DNA from 2 places in the Streptomyces sp. NPDC001927 genome. Region 1 is predicted to be linked to the other one. Evidence: predicted binding sites of a transcription regulator. Region 1 holds the regulator's gene; the other holds the start of a gene.
What was found. The regulator HrcA, encoded in region 1, represses chaperone genes, less so after heat shock. The targets are predictions, from matches to a motif close to TTNGCACTCNGNNNNNCNGAGTGCNAA.

Region 1 (5,399 bases):
GTTCCTCGCGTTGGCGTCGTACGAACGTGGCGTCCACCACCGCCCCGTGGCCCGGCACGTACACCGCGTCCTCGCCGCCGAGGGCGAGCAGCCGGTCCAGGGCGTCCGGCCAGCGGGACGGGATCGCGTCAGGGCCCGCCTGCGGCTCCCCCGACTCCTCCACCAGGTCCCCGCAGAAGACGATCTCCGGCTCACCCGGGACCAGGAGCGTCAGGTCGTGCGCCGTGTGGCCCGGGCCCACGTTCGCCAGCAGCACCTGCCGGCCGCCCAGGTCCAGCGTCCACTCCCCGGACACCACGTGGTGCGGCGCCACCAGCACGTCCACCGCCTCCGCCGCCGCGAACGCGTCCACCCCGTGCCGTACCGCGTCCGCCATCAGCTCGCCGCCCTCCCGGCGCAGCAGCGCGTCCACGCCCACCGCCCCGTACACCTCCGCCCCCGCGAACGCCGCCGTGCCCAGTACATGATCGAAATGGGGGTGGCTCAGTGCGATGTGTGTCACTCTTCGGCCCCCGGTCAGCCCCTCGATCTGGGTGCGCAGAGCGGTTCCCTCCCGCAGCGTCGAGCCCGTGTCGTACAGCAGTACCGCCTGTTCGCCCACCACCAGGCCCACCGTGGCGTCCCAGCCGGGCAGCCTGCGCCGCCCCACGCCGTCCGCGAGCCGCTCCCAGCCGAACTCTTCCCAAGCGACATCCATACCGCGACGCTATCCGCAAAGACCCGACCCCCGAATCCGCGACGACCCGACCTCCGACGCCGACTCCGACGCGGCCTCCTTGCCAGGAGCGATGCCCGCCGCCGTACACTGGCCGGGGGATTCCTGGCACTCGGGCAGGGCGAGTGCCAAATGCGGAGCAACCGAAGCAACCCGATACGACGAGCTGGAGGTGTGCGCGATGCTCAGCGAACGCAGACTCGAGGTGCTGCGCGCCATCGTCCAGGACTACGTCGGGACGGAGGAGCCGGTCGGCTCCAAGGCGCTCACGGAGCGCCACAAGCTCGGCGTCTCGCCCGCCACCGTGCGCAACGACATGGCCGTCCTGGAGGACGAGGGCTACATCGCCCAGCCCCACACCAGCGCCGGCCGCATCCCGACCGACAAGGGGTACCGCCTCTTCGTCGACCGGCTCGCCGGCGTCAAGCCGCTGTCGACGCCCGAGCGGCGCGCGATCCACAACTTCCTCGACGGAGCCGTCGACCTCGACGACGTCGTCGGGCGCACGGTCCGGCTGCTCGCGCAGCTGACCCGCCAGGTCGCCGTCGTCCAGTACCCGTCGCTGACCCGCTCGACGGTCCGGCACGTGGAACTGCTCGCGCTGGCGCCCGCCCGGCTGATGCTCGTGCTCATCACGGACACCGGCCGCGTCGAGCAGCGCGTCATCGACTGCCCCGCGCCCTTCGGCGAGACCTCCCTCGCCGACCTGCGCGCCCGGCTCAACAGCCGGGTCGTCGGCCGCCGTTTCGCGGACGTGCCGCAACTGGTGCAGGATCTCCCGGAGTCCTTCGAGGAGATGGAGGACCGCGGGACGGTCTCGACCGTGCTCGCGACCCTGCTCGAAACCCTGGTGGAAGAGCACGAGGAGCGGCTGATGATCGGCGGTACCGCCAATCTCACCCGCTTCGGCCACGACTTCCCCCTCACGATCCGGCCTGTGCTCGAAGCGCTCGAGGAGCAGGTCGTGCTCCTCAAGCTGCTCGGCGAGGCCAAGGACTCGGGCATGACCGTACGGATCGGGCACGAGAACGCCCATGAGGGCCTCACCTCCACGTCCGTCGTCGCGGTCGGCTACGGTTCGGGCGACGAGGCAGTCGCCAAACTCGGCGTGGTCGGACCGACCCGCATGGACTACCCCGGAACGATGGGAGCGGTACGCGCAGTGGCACGTTACGTCGGACAGATCCTGGCGGAGTCGTAAGTGGCCACGGACTATTACGCCGTACTCGGCGTACGCCGCGACGCGTCCCAGGACGAGATCAAGAAGGCATTCCGGCGGCTCGCGCGCGAGCTGCACCCGGATGTGAATCCCGATCCGAAGACGCAGGAACGGTTCAAGGAGATCAACGCCGCGTACGAGGTGTTGTCGGACCCGCAGAAGAAGCAGGTCTACGACCTCGGCGGCGACCCGCTGTCCGCGTCCGGTGGCGCCGGTGGTGCGGGCGGCTTCGGCCAGGGTGGCTTCGGGAACTTCTCGGACATCATGGACGCGTTCTTCGGTACGGCGTCGCAGCGCGGGCCGCGCTCGCGCACCCGGCGCGGCCAGGACGCGATGATCCGGCTGGAGATCGACCTCAACGAGGCCGCCTTCGGCACGACGAAGGACATCCAGGTCGACACGGCCGTCGTCTGTACGACGTGCTCCGGTGAGGGCGCCGCTCCCGGTACCTCCGCGCAGACCTGTGACATGTGTCGCGGCCGTGGTGAGGTCTCGCAGGTCACCCGGTCCTTCCTGGGCCAGGTCATGACCTCCCGCCCCTGCCCCCAGTGCCAGGGCTTCGGCACCGTCGTCCCGACCCCGTGCCCCGAGTGCGCGGGCGACGGACGGGTCCGTTCGCGGCGCACGCTCACCGTGAAGATCCCGGCCGGTGTCGACAACGGCACGCGCATCCAGCTCGCCGGCGAGGGCGAGGTCGGCCCGGGCGGCGGCCCGGCGGGCGACCTGTACGTGGAGATCCACGAGGTCCCGCACGAGACCTTCCAGCGGCGCGGCGACGACCTGCACTGCACGGTGACCATCCCGATGACGGCGGGCGCGCTGGGCACGAAGGTGCCGCTGCAGACGCTCGACGGGCTCGAAGAGGTCGACATCCGCCCGGGCACCCAGTCCGGCCAGTCCATCCCGCTGCACGGGCGCGGCATCACGCACCTGCGCGGCGGCGGCCGCGGCGACCTGATCGTCCACGTCGAGGTGACGACCCCGTCGAAGCTCGACGCCGAGCAGGAGCGGCTCCTGCGCGAGCTCGCGAAGCTCCGCGGCGAGGAGCGGCCCACGGGTCAGTTCCAGCCGGGGCAGCAGGGGCTGTTCTCGCGCTTGAAGGACGCGTTCAACGGGCGGTAGGCCTACGTTGTGCCTGGCAGGGCGGCATTCGCGAGGAGCGGGTGCCGCCCTGCCGTATGGCACGATGCCTGCATGCCCACCGTGCTGAACGATCTCTCCCGGTACCCGATCGTGCAGGCCCCCATGGCAGGTGGCGCCGCCAGTCCGCAGCTCGTCGGGGCCGTGTGCGAGGCCGGTGGGCTCGGGTTTCTCGCCGGGGGGTACAAGACCGCCGGCGGGCTGTACCAGGAGATCAAGCAGGTGCGCGGGCTGACCGGGCAGCCCTTCGGCGTCAACCTCTTCATGCCGCCAGGCGGACAGCACGCCGATCCCGCCGCCGTCGAGGTGTACCGGCACCAGCTCGCCGGCGAGGCCGCCTGGTACGAGACGGAGCTGGGCGACCCCGACAGCGGGCGCGACGACGCCTACGACGCCAAGCTCGCGCTCCTGCTCGACGACCCCGTGCCCGTCGTCTCCTTCACCTTCGGCTGCCCCGACCGCGACACCTTCGAGGCCTTCGCCCGCGCCGGTACGTTCACCGTCGTCACCGTCACCTCCGCCGAAGAGGCACAGGCCGCCCAGTGGGCCGGGGCCGACGCCGTCTGCGTGCAGGGCATCGAGGCCGGCGGGCACCAGGGCACCCACCGCGACTACCCGGACGGCGCGCTCGCCGGGACCGGGCTCCTCGCGCTCGTCACCCAGGTCCGGGAGACCGTCCATCTGCCGATCGTCGCGACCGGCGGGATCATGCGCGGCGCCCAGATCGCCGCCGCCCTCGCCGCCGGGGCCGACGCCGCCCAGCTCGGCACCGCCTTCCTGGTCTGCCCCGAATCGGGCGCCCATGTGCTGCACAAGCAGGCCCTGACCAACCCGCTCTTCGTCCGCACCGAGCTCACCCGCGCCTTCTCCGGGCGCCCCGCGCGCGGGCTCGTCAACCGCTTCATGCGCGAGCACGGGCCGTACGCCCCCGCCGCCTATCCCGAGGTCCACCACCTCACCGCGCCCCTCCGCAAGGCCGCCGCCACCGCGGGTGACGCGCAGGGCATGGCCCTGTGGGCCGGCCAGGGGCACCGGCTCGCCCGCGACCTCCCCGCCGGCCAGCTCGTCGAGGTGCTGGCCGCCGAACTCGACACCGCACTGACCGCGCAGGCCCACAGGAGCTCCGCCCCATGACCGCACCCGTCTTCGTCGTCGAGGCCGTCCCCGGCACCGGCACCTTCCTCCTCGACGGCCCCGAGGGCCGCCACGCCGTCGCCGTGAAGCGGCTGCGCGCGGGGGAGGAGCTCGTCCTCACCGACGGGCGCGGCACCTGGGCCGACTGTGTCGTGCTCGCCGCCGAGGGCAAGGACCAGCTCACCGTCCAGGTCTCCGCCACGTACGAGGAGGCCGAGCCCGCGCCCCGTATCACCGTCGTCCAGGCGCTGCCCAAGGGCGACCGGGGCGAACTGGCCGTCGAGATCATGACGGAGACCGGTGTCGACGCGATCGTGCCGTGGGCCGCGTCCCGCTGCATCACCCAGTGGAAGGGCGACCGCGGGCTCAAGGCCCTCGCCAAGTGGCGGGCCACCGCGCGCGAGGCCGGGAAGCAGTCGCGCCGCACGCGCTTCCCCGAGGTCGCCGACGCGATGACCACCAAGCAGGTCGCCGCGCTCCTCGCGGGCGCCGACTTCGCCGCCGTCCTCCACGAGGACCGGGCCCACCCCAGCGGCGCCCTCGCCGACGCCGAACTTCCCGCCGAGGGCGAGATCGTGCTCGTCGTCGGGCCCGAAGGGGGCGTCTCCCCCGAGGAGCTGGCGGCCTTCGAGGAGGCGGGCGCGAAGCCGTACCGACTGGGGCGGAGTGTCCTGCGCACGTCCACGGCGGGTACGGCTGCCACGGCCCTGCTCCTCGGCCGTACGGGCCGCTGGAGCTAGGGCCTTTCCCCTTGCCAGAACCCGGTGGACGGCGGCCCAAGGCCGCTCCCTAGGCTGGGCCGCATGTCCGACGAGTCACCCCTGATCCGTAGTCTGCGCGCCGCCGTCGCCGCCGCACCGGAAGACGTGCCCCTGCGGCTCCACTTCGCCGAACTGCTCCTCGCGGAGGGGCGGGGCGACGAGGCCGTCGCGGAGGCGGCCGTCGCGCTCCAGCACGCGCCCGGGGACGGGGCGGCCCGTGCGCTGATGGTCCGCGCGATGGGGCTGCCCGCCGCGCCCGCCACCCCCTCCGCCGAGCAGGAGACCCCCGCCACCGAGCAGGCACGCCCCGGCTTCGACTGGGACGCCGCCGAGCAGGAGGTCGAGGACCTCGTCGGGCCCCGGTTCGTGACCGGGACAGAAGACGCCGAGCTCGAAGCGCCCCTCGCCGCCGACGGAAGCGGTGACCCCG
Region 2 (5,399 bases), on a different contig from region 1:
TCGTTGGTCGCGGCGTTCAGGCCGTGGCCGACGGGCAGGTTGCGGACCTTCTCCGCCACGACGCCGCCCTCGAGGCCGGCGTTGACGGCGATCTGCTTCAGCGGAGCCTCGAGCGCCAGCTTGACGATGTTGGCACCGGTGGCCTCGTCGCCCGTCAGGTCCGCCTCGAGCTTCTCGAAGACGTTGGAGGCCTGGAGCAGGGCCACGCCACCACCGGCGACGATGCCCTCCTCGACGGCCGCCTTCGCGTTGCGAACGGCGTCCTCGATGCGGTGCTTGCGCTCCTTGAGCTCGACCTCGGTCGCGGCACCGGCCTTGATGACCGCAACACCGCCGGCGAGCTTCGCCAGGCGCTCCTGCAGCTTCTCGCGGTCGTAGTCGCTGTCCGAGTTCTCGATCTCGGCGCGGATCTGGTTGACGCGACCGGCGACCTGGTCGCTGTCACCGGCACCGTCGACGATCGTGGTCTCGTCCTTGGTGATGACGACCTTGCGGGCGCGGCCCAGCAGGTCCAGGCCCGCGTTCTCGAGCTTGAGGCCGACCTCCTCGGAGATGACCGTGCCGCCCGTGAGGATGGCGATGTCGTTCAGCATGGCCTTGCGACGGTCGCCGAAGCCCGGAGCCTTGACCGCGACGGACTTGAAGGTGCCGCGGATCTTGTTGACGACCAGGGTCGACAGGGCCTCGCCCTCGACGTCCTCGGCGATGATCAGCAGCGGCTTGCCCGACTGCATGACCTTCTCCAGGAGCGGGAGCAGGTCCTTGACCGAGGAGATCTTGGAGTTGACGATCAGGAGGTACGGGTCGTCCAGGGACGCCTCCATACGCTCCATGTCGGTGGCGAAGTACGCCGAGATGTAGCCCTTGTCGAAGCGCATACCCTCGGTGAGCTCCAGCTCCAGACCGAAGGTCTGGGACTCCTCGACGGTGATGACGCCTTCCTTGCCGACCTTGTCCATCGCCTCGGCGATGAGCTCGCCGATCTGGGTGTCGGCGGCGGAGATGGAGGCCGTGGAAGCGATCTGCTCCTTGGTCTCGACATCCTTCGCCTGCTCGAGCAGGGCGCCGGAGACGGCCTCGACGGCCTTCTCGATGCCGCGCTTGAGGGCCATCGGGTTGGCGCCGGCCGCCACGTTGCGCAGGCCCTCGCGGACGAGCGCCTGGGCGAGGACGGTCGCGGTGGTCGTACCGTCACCGGCGACGTCGTCCGTCTTCTTGGCGACTTCCTTGACCAGCTCGGCGCCGATCTTCTCGTACGGGTCCTCGAGCTCGATCTCCTTGGCGATGGAGACACCATCGTTGGTGATCGTGGGGGCGCCCCACTTCTTCTCGAGGACGACGTTCCGGCCCTTGGGGCCAAGGGTGACCTTGACGGCGTCGGCGAGCTGGTTCATCCCGCGCTCGAGACCGCGCCGTGCCTCCTCGTCGAACGCGATGATCTTGGCCATGTGAAGTGGTCCTCCCGGACATGGGGTGGATAACGCTCCAGGACCGCGCCGACGCCCGCGACGGACGGCCTGCGTACCCGGCGGTTCCTTGCCCCACCTGGCCGCGGACCTCGTCTGCCCGATCCTCGTAAGCACTCTCACCTTCAGAGTGCTAACGCCAATGATTAGCACTCGGCCCATGCGAGTGCAAGCGACTCCCACAGATCGAGCGGGGGCCACCGACACACCCCGCACACGCACGAGGGGTCCGCATCCCGGTCAGGATGCGGACCCCTCGGCGTGAGAACGCGTGAGTGCGTACGTGGTGGCCGATCGCGCCGTGCTCAGACGGCGAGCTTGACCATGTCCGCCTGCGGACCCTTCTGGCCCTGCGAGATCTCGAACTCGACCCGCTGACCCTCTTCGAGGGTGCGGTATCCGTCCATCTGGATCGCGCTGTAGTGGACGAATACATCCGCACCACCGTCGACCGCGATGAAGCCGTAGCCCTTCTCCGCGTTGAACCACTTGACGGTGCCCTGAGCCATGCCTAACTCCCCTATTACTGGCCCTTGCGCGGGACCCGCACTTCGCGGACCCGGGTCAGACCCTGCGCCGGAACGCGTCGACCGCGGCTGAATGTATCTGCCCAACTGCCCTCTGCAACAGGTCAATCGGACGAGAATTCTGGGCACGCCGTAAAGGAGAATTCCGGAGAATTGAATGAATTCCGGGGCAAGTCGGGCCCGGCAAAGCGCGCAGAAGGTACAGATCGTTCGCGTACTTTGGCTGCTTCTTGTCGCGTGCGGACGCATTCTCATATGCGGCTGGCACGGAGCAGCGGGGTGAAGCCGGGGGGACTTCCCCAACTCTACCGCGTTCAACCATGCAGAATTGCCCCCTCCGCTTCTCTCGCGGAGGGGGCAATTCGGTTACTCGGGGTAAAGCGAGCGCTCGGCCGTGGGCTCAGCAGCCGCCGGCGACCGCCGGGATGATCGAGACGCCCGCGCCGTCCGGCGTCGCCGTCTCCAGGCCCTGCTCGAAGCGGACGTCGTCGTCGTTCACGTAGACGTTCACGAAGCGGCGCAGCTTGCCCTGGTCGTCCAGGACGCGGGCGGCGATGCCCGCGTGGTTCTTCTCCAGGTCGGAGATGACCTCGGACAGGGTCGCGCCCTCCGCCGGAACCTCGGCCTGGCCGCCCGTGTAGGTACGGAGGATGGTGGGGATACGGACCTTGACGCTCATGTGCTGCTGCCTTCCGTGAACGGACGAGTGGGGGTCAGTGGGCCAGGCCGGCGTCGCGGAACGCGTCCAGGCTCGGCTTGATGGTGGCGGTCGCCTGAGAGGTGTCGGCCACCGCGTCGAGGGTCTTGAGGCCGTCGCCGGTGTTGAGCACGACGGTGGTGAGGGTCGGGTCGATGAGGCCGGCCTCGACCAGCTTCTTCGTCACGCCGACCGTCACGCCGCCCGCCGTCTCGGCGAAGATGCCCTCGGTCCGGGCCAGGATCTTGATCGCCTCGACGACCTGCTCGTCGTTCACGTCCTCCACGGCGCCGCCGGTGCGGCGCGCGATGTCGAGGACGTACGGGCCGTCGGCCGGGTTGCCGATGGCGAGCGACTTGGCGATGGTGTTGGGCTTCTGGGGCCGTACGACGTCGTGACCGGCCTTGAAGGCGGCGGACACCGGCGAGCAGCCCTCGGCCTGGGCGCCGAAGATCTTGTACGGCTTGTCCTCGACCAGGCCCAGCTTGATGAGCTCCTGCAGACCCTTGTCGATCTTGGTGAGCTGCGATCCCGAGGCGATCGGGATGACGAGCTGGTCAGGGATGACCCAGCCCAGCTGCTCGCAGATCTCGTACGCGAGCGTCTTGGAGCCCTCGCCGTAGTACGGCCGCAGGTTGACGTTGACGAAGCCCCAGCCCTCGCCCAGCGGGTCGCCGATGAGCTCGGAGCAGAAGCGGTTGACGTCGTCGTAGTTGCCCTCGATGCCGACGAGCTCTCCGCCGTAGACGGCGGCCATGACGACCTTGCCCTGCTCCAGGTCGTGCGGGATGAAGACGCAGGAGCGGAAGCCGGCGCGGGCGGCGGCGGCGCCGACGGCGCCGGCCAGGTTGCCGGTGGAGGAGCAGGAGAGCGTGGTGAAGCCGAAGGCGCGGGCGGCCTCGAGCGCCTGGGCGACGACGCGGTCCTTGAAGGAGTGCGTCGGGTTGCCCGAGTCGTCCTTGACGAAGAGCTTGCCGGGCTCGACGCCCAGTTCGCCGGCGAGGTTGTCGGCCTGGACGAGCTTGGTCCAGCCCGGGTTCAGGTTCGGCTTCTCGGCGACGTCGGCGGGGACGGGCAGCAGCGGGGCGTAGCGCCAGATATTGGCGGGGCCGGCCTCGATCTGCTTGCGCAGCGCCTCGGGGTCACCGACGGGAAGGTCGTACGCGACTTCGAGGGGGCCGAAACACAGCTCACAGGCGAAGATCGGGCCGAGTGCGAAGACTTCGCCGCATTCCCGGCAGGAAAGGCCGGAAGCGGGACCGAGATCGACCGTCCGAGCGGTGTCGGCGGCGGTGGTGTCGGGGGTAGCAGTCTGTACAGCCATGGAGGCGAGGCCCTTTCTCCTCATCTTTCCCATGACGAACATCGCCATGAGACGGATTTGGCACCTTCCCTAGCCGGGAGCCTCGCGGGCGCAGTGCTGACGACTGCGGACGAGTGACCGACTGGAGGGTTGCCGGGGCTTCAACGGGCCGTTTCCCTCTGCCCCTCTGGATGAGCGGTATTCGATTGTGTGACGCGGGTGGCACCCCGACATGCATCGGGCATCCGCGTTGTTCAAGACTGTAACCGAAGGCCCGGAGGGTTGGACCTGCCGTCCGAACCGCGAGATGGAGATCACGTGCTGGAGGAAGTGGAGCGCTGGCTGGGTCGGCGGTCCTGGTCCGTGGCGGACCGAAGACTCGACCGCGTCCTGGCGGCGAAGCACGGGACGACGGTCAGCGTCGTGCTGCCCGCGCTGAACGAGGAGGCGACGGTCGGCGAGATCGTCTCCGTCATCCGGCGCGAGCTGATGACCGAGGCCGTTCCGCTCGTGGACGAACTGGTGGTGATCGACTCCGGTTCCACCGACCGTACGGCGGAGGTGGCGGCGGCGGCCGGGGCGCGGGTGGTGGCGCGGGACGCGATCCTGCCCCGGATACCCGCCGTGCCCGGCAAGGGCGAGGTGCTGTGGCGGTCACTGATGGTGACCGAGGGGGACATCGTCTGCTTCGTCGACGCGGATCTGCGGGACTTCTCCGCGGACTTCGTCACCGGCATCGTCGGCCCGCTGCTCACCGACCAGGACGTCGACTTCGTGAAGGCGATGTACGACCGCCCGCTCGGCGACACCCCAGGTCAGGGTGGTCGGGTGACGGAGCTGGTGGCGCGGCCGCTGCTCAATCTGCACTGGCCGCAGCTGGCCGGATTCGTGCAGCCGCTGGGCGGCGAGTACGCGGCGCGCCGTTCGCTGCTCGAACGGCTGCCGTTCCCGGTCGGTTACGGAGTGGAGCTGGGCCTGCTCGTGGACGCGCTGCACACGGTCGGTCTGGACGCCCTCGCGCAGGTGGACGTCGGGGTCCGCAAGCACCGGCACCAGGACGGGCAGGCGCTGGGCCGGATGGCGGCGGCGATCTACCGGACGGCGCAGCTGCGGCTCTCCCGTGGCCATCTGGTGCGGCCGCGGCTCACCCAGTTCGAGCGCGGCGAGGAGGGCTTCACTCCGCACACGTACGCGGTGGACACGGAGGAGCGGCCGCCGATGGTGGAGATCGCGGAGTACGCGCACCGCCGCGTGGCGTAACGCCGAATGATGGTGATTTTTGCCTATCTTCCGTTTCATGCGGTTCAAGAATCGGATGATCATGTCGCCGGCGGCGCTCGTCCTCGCCGCCGGCTCACTCGGCTCGCTCTCCCTCGCCGTGGCCGGTCCCGCCGCGGCCGACGTGG

Region 2: groL (chaperonin GroEL) is a predicted target of HrcA. The motif match lies at 1,613-1,639, and genes of this name have one in related genera.

What each region holds. Positions count from the first base shown of each region.
Region 1 covers NZ_JBSFEN010000017.1:5,572-10,970, reverse strand. The annotation lists gene ACWCO8_RS35415 (MBL fold metallo-hydrolase) at 1-697, opposite strand, end outside; gene hrcA (heat-inducible transcriptional repressor HrcA) at 897-1,916, shown strand; gene dnaJ (molecular chaperone DnaJ) at 1,917-3,056, shown strand; gene ACWCO8_RS35400 (nitronate monooxygenase) at 3,129-4,208, shown strand; gene ACWCO8_RS35395 (16S rRNA (uracil(1498)-N(3))-methyltransferase) at 4,205-4,948, shown strand; gene ACWCO8_RS35390 (ATP-binding protein) at 5,012-5,399, shown strand, end outside.
Region 2 covers NZ_JBSFEN010000010.1:271,196-276,594, forward strand. The annotation lists gene groL (chaperonin GroEL) at 1-1,448, opposite strand, end outside; gene ACWCO8_RS27200 (cold-shock protein) at 1,772-1,975, opposite strand; gene ACWCO8_RS27205 (MoaD/ThiS family protein) at 2,394-2,672, opposite strand; gene thrC (threonine synthase) at 2,707-4,014, opposite strand; SAM riboswitch class I at 4,032-4,191, opposite strand; gene ACWCO8_RS27215 (glucosyl-3-phosphoglycerate synthase) at 4,312-5,253, shown strand; gene ACWCO8_RS27220 (DUF11 domain-containing protein) at 5,291-5,399, shown strand, end outside.